2 regions of the Sphingobium chungangianum genome follow, and region 2 is predicted to be linked to the other one. Evidence: riboswitches for the same ligand, from Rfam matches in the RefSeq annotation. Region 2 holds a riboswitch; the other holds the start of a gene.
The links. A riboswitch is a leader RNA that binds a small molecule or an ion and turns the genes downstream of it on or off. The one in region 2 is predicted to bind cobalamin.
Positions count from the first base shown of each region.

Region 1: another riboswitch for cobalamin. It lies ahead of ACWNC0_RS09140 (TonB-dependent receptor plug domain-containing protein); the one in region 2 lies ahead of ACWNC0_RS00565 (HoxN/HupN/NixA family nickel/cobalt transporter).

Region 1 covers NZ_CDRNIV010000006.1:457,670-465,069, forward strand. The annotation lists gene ACWNC0_RS09125 (molybdopterin-dependent oxidoreductase) at 1-867, shown strand, start outside; gene cobA (uroporphyrinogen-III C-methyltransferase) at 854-1,636, shown strand; gene mobA (molybdenum cofactor guanylyltransferase) at 1,721-2,257, opposite strand; cobalamin riboswitch at 2,300-2,547, shown strand; gene ACWNC0_RS09140 (TonB-dependent receptor plug domain-containing protein) at 2,719-4,578, shown strand; gene ACWNC0_RS09145 (ABC transporter substrate-binding protein) at 4,615-5,451, opposite strand; gene ACWNC0_RS09150 (FecCD family ABC transporter permease) at 5,583-6,578, shown strand; gene ACWNC0_RS09155 (ABC transporter ATP-binding protein) at 6,572-7,351, shown strand.
Region 2 covers NZ_CDRNIV010000002.1:71,491-78,890, reverse strand. The annotation lists gene ACWNC0_RS00575 (DUF1636 domain-containing protein) at 1-237, opposite strand, end outside; cobalamin riboswitch at 398-587, opposite strand; gene fdhD (formate dehydrogenase accessory sulfurtransferase FdhD) at 635-1,417, opposite strand; cobalamin riboswitch at 1,509-1,754, shown strand; gene ACWNC0_RS00565 (HoxN/HupN/NixA family nickel/cobalt transporter) at 1,928-2,977, shown strand; gene cobW (cobalamin biosynthesis protein CobW) at 2,974-4,014, shown strand; gene cobN (cobaltochelatase subunit CobN) at 4,014-7,400, shown strand, end outside.

The sequences.
Region 1 (7,400 bases), on a different contig from region 2:
TGGCACACGATGACCCGCACCGGCCTGTCGCCCAAGCTCGCCCGCCATCGCGAGGAACCGCTGGTCGACATCCACCCCAAGGATGCGGAGGAGCTGGGCATTTGCGACGGCGACCTCGCTCGGGTCCAGACCGCGCAGGGCAACAGCATCTTCCGCGTGGCGTTCAGCGAAGGCCAGCGCGTGGGCGAAATCTTCACGCCGATCCACTGGACCGATCAAGTCTCGACCGGCGGCCGTACCGGCCTGCTGCCCCGCCCGCTGGTTGACCCGCATTCCGGCCAGCCCGGCTTCAAATCGACGCCCGCCAGCATCGAAAAGGTCGCGACGGAATGGAAGGGCTTCCTCATCCTGCGCGGTGAACAGCCCGCCAAGGTCCCCTGTCTCTGGGCCACGAAGGTCACCGTTCCGGGCGGCGCGCTCTACGAAGTCGCGGGCAATGGCGATCCCACGCGCCTTGAAGCCTGCCTGCCCAAGGGCGACCGCGTCGAAGCCGTCGACATGACACGCGGCACCCGCCGCATCGCCATCATCCGCGAAGGCAGGCTGGCGGCGGTCCTCTTCGTCACCCGCACCGGCCTGCTCCCCTCGCGCGACTGGCTCATCGGCCAGCTCGAAGCCGAAGAGGTGGGCGCCTCCGTCCTCGCCGCGCGCGGTCCCGGCAACCAGCCCGACAAGGGGCCGACCATCTGCGTCTGCTTCGACATCGGCCTCAACCAGATCGTTGCCGCCATCCGCGACCAGAGCCTGGTCGACGTTCCCGCCATCGGCAAGGCGATCGGCGCGGGCACCAATTGCGGGTCCTGCCGTCCCGCGCTCGCCAACATCCTCGCCCAAATTCCGCAGGAGGCCCTTCATGCAGCCGAATGAATTGATCGCTCCCGGTGAAGTCTGGCTGGTCGGCGCAGGCCCCGGCGACCCGGACCTCCTCACCCGCAAGGCTGAAAAGCTGATCGCCGCGGCGGAGATCGTCTTCTACGACGCGCTCGTCGGCCCCGGCGTACTCGACCTGATCCCTGAGGGCGTCGAGCGGATCAGCGTCGGCAAACGCTCCGGCCGCCACAGCAAGGCGCAGGAGAGCATCAACGACCTGCTCCTCGCCGCCGCCAAGGCAGGCAAGCGCGTCGTGCGCCTCAAAGGTGGCGACCCCTCGGTCTTCGGCCGCTCGTCCGAAGAGATGGAGCATCTGGCCGCCGACGGCATCCGCTTCCGCATTTGCCCCGGCATCACCACCGCCAGCGCGGCGGCGGCGAGCGGCAGCGCCTCGCTCACCCTGCGCGGCAAGGCGCGCGGCCTGACGCTGGTGACGGCGCATTTGAAAGCCGGTGAGCCGCTCAAGCTCGACTGGGAAGCGCTGGCCCGTCCCGGCGGCACGCTCGGCATCTATATGGGCCGCGCCGCCGCTGGAGAGATCAGCCGCCAGTTGATCGCCGCCGGACGCGATCCCGAAACGCCGGTGATGGTGGCGGTGAACGTCTCGCTCCCCACCGAACGCCTGATCCGGGGCAAGCTGTCCGCGCTTGCCTTTCTGGTCGCCACGATCAGCGATGAAGACCCGACCCTGCTGCTGATTGGTGAAGCGGTGGCGGGAACGTCCATGCCTGTAGGGGTTGCAGCCAGCGTCGCTCTTCAGCTTTGAAGACCGGCTCTTTGCAACTTTTGCCCTGAGCTTGCCGAACGCCCCCGAACTTAGTTGGAAGGAAGGGAGGGGGCTTCGGCAAGTTCAGTTCGGCTCGCGCCAGCGCGCCAGATCCTCCGGCCGATTGATATTCGGCAGCACCAGTTCCGGCCGCTCCACCACCCGCGCGCCCACCCGCTCGATCCACCCGAAGATCGACCGATTATTCTCTTCCGCCAGATGCGCGTCCAGTTCGTCCGCGAGCGACGCAGGCCAGAAGCCCGCAAGCTGCTGCCCTTTCAGCACCGCCCCACTGTAACCCACAAGCGCCTCCACCAGCGCCGCCGGATAAACGGGCATGTCGCACCCCGTCGTCAGCACCGCGTCATAGCCCTGATCTCGCGCATGATGCAGCGCCGCGTTCAGCCCCCCCAGCGGCCCCATGTCCGACGCAGGCCGATCCGCCAGCCCCGTCAATCCCTCGACGCTCCGACCGCAAACCACCACCGCCTCCACCTGCGGCGCGATCGCTGCCACGGCATGCTCCATCAACGTGCGCCCGTCCGGCATTAGCGCCATCGCCTTGTCGCTCCCGAACCGGCTCGATCGTCCCCCGGCCAGTATCGCGCCCAGCAATCGCATCGATCCACTCCTTGGCAATAGCCTCACTTTCCCCTATGGCGCGCCGCGTGAACGGGCAACCGTTCGCGAAAGAAGATCGCGCCGGAAAGGGAATGCGGTGCGGACGGGATCACCGTCCAACTCCGCGGCTGTCCCTGCAACTGTAAGCGGCGAGCGCGATGCACAGGGAAACCCGCATGCCTTCAAAGGGGAAGGCGAGGGGGACCAGCCACTGGACCAAAAGTCCGGGAAGGCGTGCATCACCGCGACGACCCGCGAGCCAGGAAACCTACCGGCGCATGGTCGCTCTTGCCTTGGGTCCAGGGATAGGTCCGGGCACGGTGTTTTCCGTCTGAGCGACGAAGCGGCGCAGGGCCGCATCGGTGCGCGTGACGGGGCTGGCGTCTCTTCTTCCCGCGCACCGGCCGCTCATGCGGCAGGCCCTGGGCTCATGTCGCATGGCGCTCAGGGAAGACAGACATATGATCAGGACCGGAATTTCACTGCTGGCGCTCCTCGCCGCCACCCCCGCTCTCGCCGAAGATTCGGGCGAGATCGTCGTCACCGCGCTCGGCATCGAACAGCCTACCGATGAAGTCGGGCAGGCGGTGACCGTGATCGACGAAAAGACGATTGAAACGCGCCAGAATGTCAGCGTCGTGGACCTGCTGATCACCACCCCCGGCATCCGCTTCAACCGCACCGGCAGCCTGGGCAACGTCACCAGCGTGTCGGTGCGTGGCGCCGAAACGACGCAGACGCTGGTGCTGATCGACGGCGTGAAGGTCAACGACCCGAGCGGCATCGGCGATCAATATGATTTCGGCAATTTGCTTGTCGGCAACATCCGCCGGATCGAGGTGCTGCGCGGTTCCAACTCCATTGCCTATGGCAGCCAGGCGATCGGCGGCGTCGTCAACATCATGACCGGTATCCCAAGCGAAGGGTTCGGCGGCAAGGCGTCGGTCGATTATGGCTATGCCGATACGCTGAATGCGAAGGCGGATGTATCGGGCACCAGCGGCATATTGTCGGGCGGCGTGGGCCTCGCCTATTTCCGCACCGATGGCATCTCCGCTGTCTCTTCCGATTTCGGTGGCGCGGAAAAGGATGGCTATGAAAATATCACTGGCAATGCCCGGCTGAAGATCGACTTCACCGATGATCTGAGCCTCGACCTGCGCGGCTATTATATCAACGGCGATCTCGACTATGACAGCTTCTTTGGCACGCCGGCCGACAGCCCCGACGTCGCGAAGTCCAATCAATATATCGGCTATGCGGGCGTGAATTTGGCGCTGTTCGACGGCAAGCTGACCAACCGGGCGGCCGTTACCTGGTATCAGCAGGATCGCGATTATTATTTCGTGCGCGGCAACGCCCCGGACTTCGGCTATTCCGGGACGAACCTGCGCTTCGAATATGAAGGCGTCTATCAGCCCATCGATGACGTGAAGCTGCTGCTCGGCTATGAACATGAGCGGCCCGATTATGAGTTTTTCGGCTTCGGTTCGCAGGAAAGCCACCGCGCCAACATCGACAGCATCTATGCGCTGGCCGTGGTAAAGCCGGTAGCGGGCCTGTCCATGACAGCAGGGGTGCGTCATGACGATCACAGCCAGTTCGGCGGCGCGACGACGTTCGGCGCGAACGCCAACTACACGCCCAATGGTGGCGCGACCAATTTCCGCCTGAGCTACGGGGAGGGCTTCAAGGCGCCGTCGCTCTATCAGCTTTACGATACATTCAGCGGCAATCCGAACCTGAAGCCCGAGCGTTCGAAGAGCTACGACATCGGCTTCGACCAGAATCTGGGGAGCGACCGGGCGGTGCTGTCCGTCACCGGATTCTGGCGCGACACGCGGGACCAGCTGAATTACGACAATACGACCTTCACCTATGGCAATCTGGATCGCACCCGCGCCAAGGGCGTGGAAACGACGCTGACGCTGCGTCCGGTCGATGCACTGACCTTCACCGCCGCCTATAGCTATGTCGATGCGCGTGATCGTTCGCCGGGCAGCGCGGCCTTTGGCGAGCGCCTGCTGCGCCGCGCCGCTAACGCCGTCAGCGCATCGGTCGATTATGCCTGGTTCTTCGGCCTGTCGACCGGGGCAACCGTGACGATGGTCAGCGACAGCGTCGATCTCGACCCCGTGACCCGCAACCGGGTGCAGATTGACGGCTATGCGGTAACGGATATCCGCGCGTCCTTCCCGATCACGGAAAGGCTCGAAATCTATGGTCGCATCGACAATCTGTTCGATCAGGAATACGCCACCGCCTATGGTTATGGCACCTACGGCCGGTCGGCCTATGGCGGCGTGCGTGTCCGCTTCTGACGGTAGAAGGTGAAGGGGGTGGGCGACTGCCCCCCTTCATCGCAGGGGCGCGGCCTTTGGCTGCACCCTGCCTTTTGCGGCGTCCGCCTGCGCCACGATGCTGCGCGCGGCCTGCACATAGGCGGGGCCGCCGCACACGGTCCACGCTTGCGGTACGTGGATGCGGGGGATGGATCGCAGCACCGGGTGGTGCAGCATTTCCGTCCCCTGATCGACGACCTTTTCGCTGCCTTCTTCCACAATCAGATAGTCGGGCCTGGCCGCGATCATCTCCTCCAGCGGCACCTGCGCCAGCGCTGGCTTGCCAAGTTTCGCAGCCAGATTGGTGAGGCCTGCGCGCCGGATCAGTTCATCGACCAAAGTGCCGGTCCCGGTCATATATCCGCGCCGCTGATAATAGGCCGCCACGCCGCCGCGCCGGGACCGGGGCAGGGCGGCAAGGTCGCGCTCCATGCCCGCGATCATCGCCTCGCCCCGCGCGGGATGGCCGACAACGGCCGCCACCTGCCGGATCTGGTCGCGGATGGCGGCAAAACTGTCCGCGCTCGCCAGCCCGAGCTTGCGCCATCGCCCATCCGGCGCGCCGACAACGCCGCCAGCGCCATCGGGAAAGCCGATCACCAAATCGGGACGCAAGGCCAGCACCTCTTCGGCCGGGCGTTTCAGCACTGGAAAGCGCCGCGCCTTGGCTACCGCCGCCGACAGTTCCGGATCATGCCCATAGGGGCTCAAGGCTGCGATCTGCCCCGGATCGGCGAGCGTCAGCACATATTGGTCGGAACAGGTGTTGAGCGACACGATACGCTTGGGCGGCGAGGGCGCAGCGCCGGTCAGGCTGAACGCCAGCAGTGCCGCGATGATCTTTCTGCGCATCAACTCGCCTCCTGGACGTTCAGTGCTCCTGCGAAGGCAGGAGCCCAGTTGAGACCGTCTAGACTGGGCTCCTGCCTTCGCAGGAGCACGGAGGTGACCTGCTCTACCGGGCAGCAGCGGAGAAGCAAGCCATGAGCGCGCGCCGCCACCCGATGCTCCTGCCGCTTTTGTTCGCGCTGACCCTGCTTGCGGCGTTGGGATCGCTGACGCTGGGCGCGGTTGCGCTCTCTCCCGCTCGTATCCTCGCCGTGCTGACTGGTGGCGGTGATGAGGTTGCGCGCGCCATCCTTGTCGACCTGCGCGTCCCGCGCATGCTGCTCGGCCTGATCGTCGGCGCTATGCTCGGCCTCGCCGGGGCGGCGCTTCAAGGTTATCTCCGCAATCCGCTTGCCGAACCTTCAGTCCTCGGCGCGTCGAATGCCGCCGCGCTGGGGGCGGTCTGTGCGCTTTATTTCGGGCTGGCGCAGATTCATCCCGCGATCCTGCCGGTCCTTGCCATCGGCACCAGCCTGATCGCCATAGCCGCGCTGTTCCTGCTGGCGGGGCCTTCGGAAAGCCCGCTGACCCTGATTCTGGCGGGCATCGCCGTTGCGACATTGACGGGGGCGGGGATCAGCCTGTCGCTCAACCTTTCACCCAATCCCTTCGCCGCGATGGAGATCATGAGCTGGCTGATGGGCAGCCTTGAGAATCGCAGCTACGCCCATGTCTGGATCGCGCTGCCCTGCGTCCTCCTCGGCGCCGCGCTGCTGATCGCCGACGGCCGCAGCCTCGATGCACTGACCTTGGGGGAGGAGGGCGCCCAAGCACTGGGCGTGGACCTTTCCAAGGCACGGCTGCGCATGATGCTGGGCGTCGCGATCGGCGTCGGCGGAGCGGTTGCCGTGTCGGGGGCGATCGGCTTTGTCGGCCTTATCGTCCCTCACTTGGTCCGTCCCCTCACGGATCGCTCCCCTTCGGCCATCCTGCTCCCCTCGCTGCTCGGCGGTGCGGCGCTGCTGACGCTGGCGGACATCGGCGTTCGGCTGATCCCCACCAGCAGCGAACTCAAGCTCGGCGTTCTGACCGCATTGCTCGGCGTCCCCGTCTTCCTCGTCCACCTGATGCGGGAGCGGCGGCTATGGTAACCATCCGCACTGAAAACCTGTCCGTCCGCCTTGGCCGCCACGCTGCCGTGACCGACGTCACCACGACGCTGGAGCCGGGGCAACTGGTCGGCATCATCGGCCCCAATGGCGCTGGCAAATCCACGCTGATCCGCGCCCTGCTCGGCCTCATCCGCGCGGAAGGTGGCGAAGTATCGATCGACGGCCTCCCGATCGCCAGCCTCAGCCGAAAGGACATAGCGCGCCGAGTCGCCTATCTACCGCAAGGCCAGACGCTGCACTGGCCGTTGCTTGTCGAACGGTTGGTAGCGCTCGGCCGCATGCCCCATCTCGGCCCACTGTCCCGCCTGTCTCCGCAGGATGAGGCTCTAGTCGATGCCGCGCTAGCCCGCGCCGATGTCCTCCACCTGAAAGGCCGCATCGCGACCGAACTATCAGGCGGCGAGCGCGCCCGCGTCCTCCTCGCCCGCGCGCTGGCAGTAGGCGCGCCAGCCCTGATCGCCGACGAACCCCTCGCCGCGATCGACCCCGGTCATCAACTGGATGTCATGGACCTGCTCAAGGCCGAAGCCCGCACCGGCTCGCTGGTCGTGACGGTGCTGCACGATCTTGGCATGGCCGCCCGTTATTGCGATCGATTGCTGCTGATGGACAATGGCAAGCTTGTAGCCGATGGCAAGCCGCTCGACGTCCTGACGGAACAGAGCCTTGCCCAAGTCTACGGCATCTCCGCCTGCATCGAGCCCGATGGCGAATGGCCGCTGATCCTGCCAACCGGGCGGATCAAAAGCTAACCACCACACTCCGTTCGCCCTGAGCCTGTCGAAGGGCTTCTCTTTTCTT
Region 2 (7,400 bases):
GCCGACCTTGCCGGGACCACGCACATGGACGGTGCAATGGCGCTGGCAGGCGAAGAGGCAGGGCATGTCCTGCACGGCGACGGCCTCATAAGCAGGCTCGGCCGCCTGAAGATCGCGCATGGCCTCAACCAACAGCGCGCCGCCGCGCCGTCCTGCCCCATCCTCCCGCTGATCGGCGGACAGGCGGCAGGTCGAGCAGACCACCACCGAAGCCCTGTTTTCAACAGCGCACAGCATCAGCGGCGCACTTCCATAACCATGTGAACATGAAAGACCGTCATCTTGGCCCTCCTCGCAAAATCGAACCGCAAACGGCCCTGCCCGGCCGTATGGCGAGCAAGGCGGTGGCTGTCGTCCGCGAGGGGAACCCCGTTCGTCCGGCACACCCTGTCCGGCCGAAGAACGACTGCGGCAGGCAGGTCTCCTGGCTCACGGGTCGCTGCGTACCGGCCGCCTTCTCGGGAGAAAAGCTCCCCCAATGGCTGCGTGGCCGGTCCACTCACCGCTTACAGTTGCAGGGGCAGCGCGGGCATTACACCCGACTTCCCTTTTGATCCCCGAGGGGAACCTGTCGCGGGGCTGCTGATAAAGAGGCGGTGGCGCGTCCGCAAGCGGTAGATGGAGCGGCGCTTCGTCAGTCGGGCAGTTCGCCCACCGCGAGCACGGCATCGGGCCGGGCAAGCACGATGATCGGCAATCCGGCGCTGGCCGCGCGTTCGGCTGCGAGACGTGTCGGGGCGGAGATGGTGACGAGCAGGGGGCAATTGGCGAGCGCCGCCTTTTCCACTAGCTCAAAGGAACAGCGGGAGGACAGCACCGCGAAACCGCCATCCCAGGACATTTGCCCCCGCCGCATGGCCCCGATCAGCTTGTCGAAGGCATTGTGGCGGCCCACATCCTCATAGGCGAGGCGGATCGCGCCATCCGGTCCCGCCAAGGCAGCGGCATGGACCGCGCCGGTTTGCCGGTTGAGCGGCTGATGTGCGGCAAGATCGCGCAAGGCGCCGAAGATAGCTTCCCGGCTCGCTTCCGATCGGGCGGTCACGGCAGGCAGGGGCCGCATCGCCTGCTCCAGATTTTCCACGCCGCACAGACCACAGGAGGAATCGGAGACGCGATGACGGACCCGGCCGAGCAGCCCCTCGACGCGGTCTTCCGGTAGAGTGGCCCGTGCGACCAAGCCCTGCTCCGTAGCATGGACCTCGACGTCGATCGGCGCGTCGGATGGGATGACCAGCCGCTCGGCCAGCGCGAACCCCTGCACCAGTTCCGCAACGTCGGCGGGCGTCGCCATCAACACGGCATAGCCAACGCCGTTGAACTCGATCGCGACGGGCACTTCCTCCGCCAACTCGCGCGTCACGGGCGATGCTTCGCCATCGGGGGTGATGCGGGTGAAGGAGAAGGGCGAAGACATAGGGCCGGTCTAGGCGGGCAATGTGCCTCCGGCAAGCAAATGGACGCGGCCATGCAACTGCCGCTTCCCTTTGGTGGCTAAGCCATCTATGCACGGCCACGATCGCGCCGGTGCCCGAAAGGGCTTTAAAGGGAATGCGGTGCGGGTTGCTGACAAGGCGCCCAAATCCGCGGCTGTCCCTGCAACTGTAAGCGGTGAGCGAGACGCATATCGACCTTCCGTCACTTGTCGGGGGGTCAGCCACTGGGCCGGACGCTAAATCATGCGAGGCCTGGGAAGGCCATGTGTCGAGCGATGACCCGCAAGCCAGGAGACCTGTCGGCGTCTGGTCGCTCTTGCTTTGGCCCAGGGGATGGCCGGGGCACGGTATTCCGTCTGAGCGACGCGTGCGGCGGGACCGCACCGGCTTCATGTGCCGGACGCTTCATCGCGTCCGTCCGGCGCGTGATGTCGGCCGCGTAGCGGAGGCCCCGTCCAGTCTCGCTGACGCTGACGGGAGCCATGTCTCCAATGGTTATGCAATTTCCGGCGCTTCGCAGCCGTGCCACGTTCATGTTCAGCGCGCTGATCGCCGCCAATGTCGCTTTGTGGCTTTGCGCCTTGCTGATCTTTGCGGGCGACACGATGATGCTGGGCACCGCCCTGCTCGCCTGGAGCCTGGGCCTGCGCCACGCAGTCGATGCCGACCATATCGCCGCCATCGACAATGTGACCCGCAAGCTGATGCAGGAAGGTCAGCGGCCGCTGACCGTCGGCCTGTGGTTCGCGATCGGCCATAGCGGGATCGTGCTGATCGCCGCCGTCGGAATCGCTTTCGCCGCCAGCGCGCTTAGCCGTGTCGAGGCGGCGGGCGAGATCGGCGGGACGATCGCGACGATCATCTCCGCTACCTTCCTCTTCACCATTGCCGCGATGAACCTCATCATCCTGCGGTCGGTTCTAAAGACCTTCAACCACGTCCGCAGTGGTGGCGCCTATGTCGATGAAGATATGGACATATTGCTGGGCAATCGGGGCATGTTGGCCCGCCTATTCCGGCCGCTGTTCCGTCTGGTCACGCGCAGCTGGCACATGGCGCCGCTGGGCTTTCTGTTCGGGCTAGGATTTGACACGGCGACCGAAGTCGCGATCCTTGGCCTGTCGGCGGGGCAAGCGGCGAGCGGCCTTTCGATCGCCACCGTGCTCATCTTTCCCCTGCTGTTCGCGGCGGGCATGGCGCTGATCGACACGGCGGACGGCGCGCTGATGATGGGCGCCTATCAATGGGCGTTCGTGAAGCCGATCCGCAAGCTCTACTACAACATCACCATCACATCGGTGTCCGCGCTGGTCGCGATCGTCATCGGCGGGATCGAGGCGGCGGCGCTGCTGGGCGACAAGCTGGGCCTGACGGGCGGCGTCTGGTCGGTGGCCGCCAATCTGGGTGAGCACTTCAACAGCCTCGGCTTCTTCATCATCGGCCTGTTCGCCGCCTGCTGGCTGGTGAGCTGGATCATCTACCGCTGGAAGCGCTTCGACGAGATCGAGGTGCTCCTCTCCAATCAAGGACAGACTTTATGAGCAAAGTTCCCGCCACCGTCATCACCGGATTTTTGGGCGCCGGTAAGACGACGCTGATCCGCCACCTGATCGAAAATGCGGGTGGGCGGCGGCTTGCCCTCATCATCAACGAATTTGGCGATGTCGGCGTCGATGGGTCGCTGGTGAAGGGGTGCGGCGATGAGGCTTGCCCGGATGAGGATATTATCGAGCTGGCCAATGGTTGCATCTGCTGCACCGTGGCGGACGATTTCCTGCCGACGATGCAGCGGCTGCTCGACCGGGATGTGCCGCCCGATCATATCATCATCGAGACATCGGGCCTCGCCCTGCCAAAGCCGCTGGTGAAGGCGTTTCAGTGGCCCGATATCCGGACACGGGCGACGGTGGACGGGGTGATTGCACTCATCGATGCCGATGCACTGGCGGCGGGCCGCTTCGCCCATGACGAGGAAGCGCTGGCTGCCGCTCGGGCGGCTGATCCGACGCTGGACCATGACAGCCCGATCGAGGAGCTCTTCGAGGATCAGCTGGCCTGTGCCGACCTTGTGCTGCTGAACAAGACCGACTTGGTCGAGGGCGGCAGGCTTGCGGAACTGGAGCGGGATCTGGCGGCGGAAATCCGGCCGGGCGTGCGTATCGTCCGCACCGCGCGGGGGGAGATCGACCCGGCGGTCCTGCTCGGCCTTGATGCCGGGGTCGAGGATCAGGTTGACGCCCGCCCCTCCCACCATGACGAGGAGGAGGATCATGACCATGAGGATTTCGACAGCTTCGTCATGGAGTTGGGGGAATTGGGCAATCCTGCGCCGCTGCTGGATGCTCTGAAGCAGGTCATAGCCGATCACGACATATTGCGGGTGAAGGGCTTCGTCGCCATTGCGGGCCGTCCGGCAAGGCTGGTCATTCAGGCGGTCGGGCCACGCATCCAGCATCATTATGACCGGCACTGGCAGGTGCATGAGGAGCGCCGATCGCGACTGGTCGTGATCGGCCAGGCGGGGCTGGACCGGGCGGCGATCGAACGGGCATTCATCAAGCAGATGGCGGTCGCCTGATGCATTTGCTGACCGCCACGCCGGGCACAGTCTCCAACGGAGACGAAGCGATCGATCTTGGCCAATCGCCGGGCGACATCGTGCTGCTGACCGTGGCGGACAGCGATCTTGCCTGTTTTGCCAGCGCCGCCGCCATGCTGGGAGAAGGTGCGCCGTCGACCCGGCTGGCCAATCTCCTTCAGCTCAAGCATCCCTATTCGGTCGATCTCTATGTCGAGAAGGTGATTTCCCACGCAAAATTCGTCTGCGTGGTGCTGTTGGGGGGCAAAAGCTATTGGCCCTATGGCATTGAGGAAATTGCCAATGTCGCGCGCGACAGGGGCATTGCCTTCGCCGCCATCGCGGATGGGCGGGAGGATGACCCCGAACTGCGGATGGCGTCCACCCTGCCCCCGAAAATATGCGACCGGCTGCGCGATTATCTGCGGCAGGGTGGCGTCGCCAATGCCACGGCTTTTCTAAGGACCGCCGCGCGGATTGCAGGGTTGGACGCGGGCGCGCCTGACGCGCCGGTTCCGGTCGCCGACGCGGGCCTGTATCTTCCCGGTGTCGAACGCCCAACGCTGGAACAGGTGAAGGCCGGTTGGACATCCGGCCAGCCGACAGCGCTGTTCCTTTTCTACCGCGCCTTGTTGATCGCCGGAACGCTGGAGGCAGTGGACGCGATGATCGCGGGATTGCGGGCTGCGGGGCTTAATGTCCTACCGGTCCATGTACGGGCGTTGCGGGAACCCTTTGCGCGCGACTTTCTGGAAGGGGTGATCGGGGCGGCTCGGCCGGACGTCATTCTGAACGCCACCGCCTTTGCCGCGTCGGCGCCCGGCGAACCGCGCACGCCATCCATATTGGAGCGGGCCGATTGCCCGGTTCTCCAGACCCTGTTCGCCAGCGCCGAACAAGGGGCGTGGCAGGACAGCGCGCGTGGGCTGGGTCCGCGTGACCTGGCGATGCATATTGCCTTGCCCGAAGTGGATGGGCGCATCTTCACCCGCGCGGTCGCTTTCAAGGCCGCTGCCCGCTTCGACGCGCGGACGGAATGCAGCATCGTGGTGCCGCAGCTTCTGGCTGATCGTGTGATCTTCGTTACCCAACTGGCTGCAAACTGGGCCAGATTGGGACTGACGCGGGCTGAGGACCGCCATGTCGCGCTGGTCCTTGCCAATTATCCGAACCGGGATGGGCGGATCGGCAATGGCGTGGGTCTGGACACGCCGGAAAGCGCGGCGGCGATCCTGCGCGCGCTGGCGGAGGCAGGCTATCGGACGGGCGACGCGCCGACCGATGGCGCGGCGCTGATGGCGCATATGACCGGAGGTGACGCGCCCTGCTCGCTCGCGCTGGCCGACTATAGAGCGGCATTTGATGACTTTCCCGAAAGCGTTCGCACAGCCGTTATCGAGCGATGGGGCGAGCCGGAGAACGATCCCTTCTGTCAGGGTGAGGTCTTCTCCCTTCGGGTCCATCGCTTCGGTCAGGTCGCGGTCGCGGTGCAGCCGTCGCGCGGCTATGATGTCGATCCGAAGAGCAGCTACCATGACCCGGCGTTGCCGCCGCCGCATGCCTATCTCGCCTTCCACATCTGGCTGGCGCACACATTCGTCGCGCATGCGGTCGTGCATGTGGGCAAGCATGGCAATCTGGAGTGGCTGCCGGGCAAGGCGATCGCGCTGTCGGAAAGTTGCTTTCCGGAAATCTGCGCCGGGCCGATCCCGCAAATCTATCCGTTCATCGTCAACGATCCGGGCGAAGGCACACAGGCCAAGCGGCGGATCGGCGCGTGCATCGTCGACCATCTGACGCCGCCCCTGACCCGTGCGGAAACCTATGGGCCGCTCAAGGAACTGGAGGCGCTGGTCGATGAATATTATCTGGCGGCGGGGATGGACCCGCGCAGGCTGGAAACGTTGCGCCGGGACATATTGGCGCTCGCGGCATCGCAGGGGCTGGACAAGGACGCGGGCGCAGAGGGCAGCGGGGACGATGCCTTAGCTGCGATCGATAACTATCTATGCGAATTGAAGGAAATGCAGATTCGTGACGGGCTGCATGTCTTTACCCGATCGCCTGAAGGGACGTTGCGGCGGGACCTGCTGATCTCCCTTGTTCGCTGCCCGAGAGGTTTGGAGGAGGATCAGCAATCGCTGCTGCGGGCTCTGGCGGACGATCTGGATTTGGGTTTCGATCCGCTCGACTGCGGCATGGGCAAGCCTTGGGATGGGCCGCGCCCGGACGTGCTGGCAGGCGTGGCGCAGGATGCATGGCGCAGCACCGGCGATACGGTGGAGCGGCTGGAGCTCTATGCCATGCAGCTGCTCGACACGGGCGAGGCCGCGCCGGGGCCGTCGAGCGGGCGCGTTCTGGAGGTGATACGCAGCGACCTTGGTCCCCGCGTGGATGCTTGCGGAGAGGCAGAGAAGGCTGCGCTGCTTCAGGCGCTCGACGGTAAGTTCGTGCTGCCCGGCCCGTCCGGCGCGCCGACGCGGGGGCGGCCCGATGTGCTGCCGACCGGGCGGAACTTCTATTCGGTCGATACGCGCGCGGTGCCGACCGTGGCCGCCTGGAATTTGGGCCAGCGATCCGCCGACCTCATTGTGCAGGATTATCTTCAGCGGGAGGGCGATTATCCCCGCTCCGTTGCCCTGTCGGCCTGGGGCACGGCGAACATGCGGACGGGCGGCGACGACATCGCGCAGGCGCTGGCTTTGATGGGCGTGCGGCCGCGATGGGAGTGGGCTTCGGGGCGGGTCGTGGGCTTTGAGGTGATGACGATCGCCGAACTGAACCGGCCGCGCGTGGATGTGACGCTACGCGTGTCGGGCTTCTTCCGCGACGCCTTCCCGGAACAGATCGACCTGATCGATAGCGCCGCGCGCGCCGTGATGGCGCTGGATGAGCCCGATGAGGACAATCCGGCTGCGGCTCGTCACCGGGCGGAGGCGGCGGCGCTGATTGCCGAGGGGACGCCTGAGAAGGCGGCGCTGCGGCGCGCGGGGGCGCGCGTTTTTGGATCGAAGCCGGGCGCTTATGGTGCAGGCTTGCAGGCGATGATCGACGAGCGACTGTGGCATGATCGATCGGACCTTGCGAACATCTATCTGGATTGGGGCGGCTATGCTTATGGCAGCGGGGTCGAAGGGGATGCGGAGCGAGGATTGTTCGCGCAGCGGCTAACCGAGGCCGACGCCCTCATCCAGAATCAGGATAATCGCGAGCATGATCTGCTCGACAGCGACGATTATTATCAGTTCGAAGGCGGGATCGCGGCGGCTGTCGAGCATCTGTCGGGGCGGACGCCGCTCAGCTACCATAATGACCATAGTCGGCCCGAACGCCCCGTCGTCCGGACGCTGGAGGATGAGATCGGCCGGGTGGTGCGGGCGCGCGTC